2 regions of the Aeribacillus pallidus genome follow, and region 1 is predicted to be linked to the other one. Evidence: a T-box and tRNA genes for the amino acid it is inferred to sense, from the RefSeq annotation. Region 1 holds a T-box; the other holds one or more tRNA genes.
The links. The T-box of region 1 lies ahead of ABES52_RS11145 (valine--tRNA ligase). A T-box ahead of a tRNA ligase gene usually reads a tRNA of that ligase, here a tRNA-Val.
Positions count from the first base shown of each region.

Region 2: it has a tRNA-Val gene. The T-box ahead of ABES52_RS11145 (valine--tRNA ligase) is inferred to sense a tRNA for this amino acid. The anticodon was not compared.

Region 1 covers NZ_JBCNBW010000046.1:42,917-45,405, forward strand. The annotation lists gene ABES52_RS11145 (valine--tRNA ligase) at 1-1,658, opposite strand, end outside; T-box leader at 1,706-1,942, opposite strand; gene ABES52_RS11150 (YszA family small membrane protein) at 2,129-2,317, shown strand; gene ysxE (spore coat protein YsxE) at 2,326-2,489, opposite strand, start outside.
Region 2 covers NZ_JBCNBW010000005.1:71,185-73,673, reverse strand. The annotation lists gene ABES52_RS01715 (TRAP transporter permease) at 1-30, shown strand, start outside; gene ABES52_RS01710 (DsbA family oxidoreductase) at 124-759, shown strand; tRNA gene ABES52_RS01705 (tRNA-Val) at 868-940, shown strand; gene ABES52_RS01700 (ISL3 family transposase) at 1,204-2,388, opposite strand.

The DNA of each region.
Region 1 (2,489 bases):
GCTAAGAAGTAACGTAACGAGTCCGCACCGTATTGATCAATAACATCCATTGGGTCGACACCGTTACCTAATGACTTGCTCATTTTTCGTCCTTGCGCATCGCGGACAAGTCCATGGATTAGTACGTCTTTAAATGGACGTTGACCCGTAAATTCAATTCCTTGGAAAATCATCCGTGATACCCAGAAGAAAATAATGTCATACCCTGTGACTAAACAATTCGTTGGATAATACCGTTGATAATCGTCAGCAGATTCATCCGGCCAACCCATGGTCGAGAATGGCCAAAGGGCAGAACTAAACCACGTATCAAGAACGTCTGGGTCTTGTTGCCAATTTTCGATGTCTTTTGGTGGTTCATGATCGACATATACTTCACCCGTTTCTTTGTGATACCAAGCCGGGATACGATGCCCCCACCATAATTGTCGTGAAATACACCAGTCTCGAATATTTTCTAACCAATGTAAATATGTTTTCTCAAAGCGTTCTGGAACGAACTGTACTTTGTTTTCCGTTTTTTGAAGTTCAATTGCCGCTTCTGCTAACGGCTTCATCTTTACGAACCATTGAGTAGATAGGTAAGGTTCGACGACCGCACCGCTTCGTTCAGAGTGTCCGACTGAATGTAAATGTTCTTCGATTTTAAAGAGTACTCCTTGCTCTTGAAGATCTTTTACAATTTGTTTGCGGCACTCAAAACGGTCAAGTCCCTTATATGGCCCCGCTTCGTCATTCATCGTACCATCTTCGTTCATCACTAAAATACGAGGTAAATTGTGACGGTTACCAATTTCAAAGTCGTTCGGGTCATGGGCTGGTGTAATTTTTACTGCACCAGAACCGAATTCCATATCGACGTATTCGTCAGCAATAATCGGGATTTCACGACCAACAATTGGTAAAATAACCGTTTTGCCAATTAAATGTTTATAACGCTCGTCTTCAGGATGAACAGCGACAGCTGTGTCTCCGAGCATCGTTTCTGGACGAGTAGTTGCCACTTCAATATAACCTGAACCGTCAGCTAACGGATATTTCAAATGATAAAGGGAACCTTGTACGTCCTTGTAAATAACTTCAATGTCGGATAAAGCTGTTTTCGTTACTGGGTCCCAGTTAATAATGTATTCTCCACGGTAAATTAATCCTTTTTTATAAAGTGAAACGAACACTTCCCGAACCGCTTTTGAAAGTCCTTCATCTAACGTGAAACGTTCACGAGAGTAATCGAGGCCTAGTCCAAGTTTGGCCCATTGCTTACGAATATGGTCAGCGTACTCTTCTTTCCATTTCCACGTTTCTTCAACAAACTTCTCCCGTCCTAAATCGTAACGAGATTTTCCTTCGTTACGCAATTTTTCTTCTACTTTCGCTTGAGTAGCAATTCCTGCATGGTCCATTCCTGGAAGCCAGAGCACATCGTATCCTTGCATACGTTTCATGCGAGTAATAATATCTTGTAACGTCGTATCCCACGCATGACCTAAATGAAGTTTTCCAGTTACGTTCGGTGGTGGAATAACAATTGTATACGGTTCTTTATCCGGATCATCTTTTGCTTCAAAAAATTTGCCGTTTAACCACCATTCATAACGACCCTTTTCAATGGACTTCGGATCGTATTTCGTAGGCATCGAAATTTCTTTCGTTTCCATCAAACTCCTCCTTTAACTTTCTATGAAAATAAAAAAACTCCTTACGTCAAAAGGACGAAAGGAGAAGCTTCGCGGTACCACCTTTTTTCCAAGCAAACCTAGTCTTGCTTGGCACTTCATTACATAACGGCTACTCACCGGCTTCCATTACTAAACGTTGTTCGTCGTTCACAGAAGCAGCTCATGGGCGACCTTCCAATAGTTTAGCTTAGGAAATCTCTCAGCTACTGATTTCCCTCTCTGAAAGCCTTACCTATTGTACTCTTCCCAATCGTTGCTGTTTATGTATGCTTTGATTTTATCGTATCGAAAACAGTTGACTTTCGTCAATAATTATTTCCGAAAAAATTAAATATATACAAGCCTTTTTTAAAAAAGACACGTAATGTGTTCCTTATTTTTTTCACACGATTTTAAATAGGTAGTCATACATATATAGTATATATTTGTTAAAAGAAGGAGGAAGCTTGATGCGCAGATATAACCCTTATAAATGGCCTCCTTGGTTAAAAAATGTACGGAATGTCATGCAGCAATTTATTTATCCTCTTGTTGTGTTCCAAGGTATTCGGACGCTGTTCTTCCCAACTTCATTTGATGTGTTTTTGCTAGCCTTGTTAATCCTTTTAGCTATTGCTTTTCATTATGAATGGATTTAAAAAAGCCCTTACTCACTTTGCGAAGTGGTTTGGGCTTCTTTTTGTTGCTCAACCTTTGATTTTTCAATTTCATCCATTCGTATAGACACATATTCTGTATTCTTTAATAACCAGTAAGATTGTTGTAATTTAGCGACCGAACGTAATTCGCTCTGTTTTTTCGGACGATTAA
Region 2 (2,489 bases), on a different contig from region 1:
GAAAATAAAGAAGTTAACGCACGTGCGTAACAAATCGAGGGGAGAACCCTCGATTTGTTTTTTAAGCATATTTCTCGCGTTTTAGTAAAAGACGTGATACGTTAGCATTGGAAGGTGAAAAGCATGAAAATTACCGTTTATTCTGATTTTGTTTGTCCGTTTTGCTTTTTAGGTAAACAAACGTTACACGAAGCCGTAAAAGATAAAGATGTAGAAATCGAATGGAAACCGTTTGAATTACGACCAGAAGGAACCCAACCGCTATCACCAAAAAGCCAATACATTCAGCAAGGCTGGAAAATGTCTGTGGAGCCATTAGCAGATCGGTTAGGAGTTAAGATGATGTTACCGGAAATGGATCCGCACCCACGTACCCAAAAAACGCATGAAGGCTTCCAGTTTGCGAAAGAACGTGGAAAAGGCAAAGAATACGTTGAAGCCGTCTTCCAAGCGTTTTGGCAGGAAGGGAAGGACATTGGAAACGTGGACGTCTTAGCTTCCATTGCTGAAGAAGTGGGCCTTGAACGTGAAAAGTTTACTGAAGCGTTACAAAATGGAGATTACGCTCAAGCACATCAAGTTGAGCTCCAACACGCCTACCGTGAAGCGAACGTTACCGCTGTTCCAACGATCATCATCGGAAACCGCAAACTGCAAGGCGTCCAACCGAAGGAAGTGCTTGAACAAGTCATCGCTGAACAAAGCACTGGTCATGACGATCATTCTGGCCAAGCCTGTGGAATCGACGCGTGTGAATAAAACAGTCTTATAAGGCTGTTTTATTCACTCAAAAAAAATAAAAAAACCCGTTGACAGTTCAGGCTAAACCATGTATATTATTAATTGTCCGATACAATAGCATAACGTGATTCCGTAGCTCAGCTGGGAGAGCGCCACCTTGACAGGGTGGAGGTCGCTGGTTCGAGCCCAGTCGGAATCATTATGAAGCAAAAGCCTGTAACCCAAATGGGATACAGGCTTTTTACTTTATTTAGTACAGATACTTGATTTTTATAATATTGTCATTTGGTCACATTTTGGTCACAAGATTTTTTATGCCTTCTCAAAAATGTCTGCAACATCATTATGATGATGTGTGGTAAGAATTTTGCTAATATAGTTTTTTATAAAAATCCCAAAAGTGTGGTTCTGTTCAATAAAACGTGCTTGATTCTTCCTCTAATCGCTTAATTTCTCTACTTTTCAAGGTTGTTGACATTCTAATCTGATTCGTAAGGTAAACTTCTCTTGATTTGGACAACCGAAACTACGGCGTTTTATGGTTTTGATCAAGTTATTGGTTCCTTCGATTTTGGCATTAGTTATTCGATATTTGAAATAGTTCAGAATTTCTGTTTTCCATTGGAGGAGGGTTTTTGCTATTCGCCTTGTGGCAGATGCACCATCCCATAAATAGTAATCTATCCATGCTTGTAAACTCTGCTCTCCTTCTTGATATGTATGACTTTGATAAACTCGACGTATAGCTTGGAGAGCTTGATACTGCTGGTATAGATTCGTATCTTCATCTAACCATTTAGATAGCTTGTCTTTTTCTTGGGGATCTAACAGCTTAGGATCTGTCATTAATAGTCGGCGTTGATAACGAATTTCGAGGTGTTTGGTCGCATATTTTGAACTCAATTTTCTGGCGCGTTCTAAGGCAGCTGTGAAAAGTTGAATAACGTGAAATTTGTCGGCGACAATATCTACATGAGGCCACACTTCTTGTATGGTTTTCGCCATTCCAGGAGCTAAATCGGTGACAGCTACTACTGGTGCAATGAATGGATACCGTTTCAACGCCTCCTGAATTTGTGCACGACTCCTTCCTTCTGAAACTTGCCATATATGGCCCGTCTCTGCATCTTGGATGGCTAGACTATATTTGTGTCCCTTTTTGAGTGAAAATTCATCAATGCAAACTTTTGTAGGAGAGGAATGGTTCTCAGGCTTAGCCACAAGTCTCTCTGCTTCTTGGTAAAACCAATGAGTAATGGTTGATGGAGAAATCCCTGTCTTCTTAGAGACAGATTGAAACGTATTCCCCTTGCATTCTTGAATAACCATCTCTTTAAAACGATTTGTCACTTTTCCTCTTTGTGGAATTCCAGGCCACTCCACACTCCATGAAATCCCACAATCATCACAGCGTTGACGGTAAACAGGTACCCGAACATAGATAAGACCATGGGTCGGAATAAACAAATGTTTTAGAACTCTCTCTTTTGGACGAGCATGATTGACACTTTTTCGAAAGCATAAAGGACAAATAAAAGATTGTTGTCTAGGAATTAATTGAATCTCCCAAACTCCATTCATTTTATAGATCTCTCCTAATTCAAAACTTGGTAAATGCACTAAATCTGTAGTAAACTGTTTATACAAGCAGAATCTCTCCTTCTATTGTTTTGGGTGTGGTTACTTTAAACAATAGAGGAAGATTCTGCTTTTTTCAATGTCAAGCACGGTTAATTAAAGAGAACCAA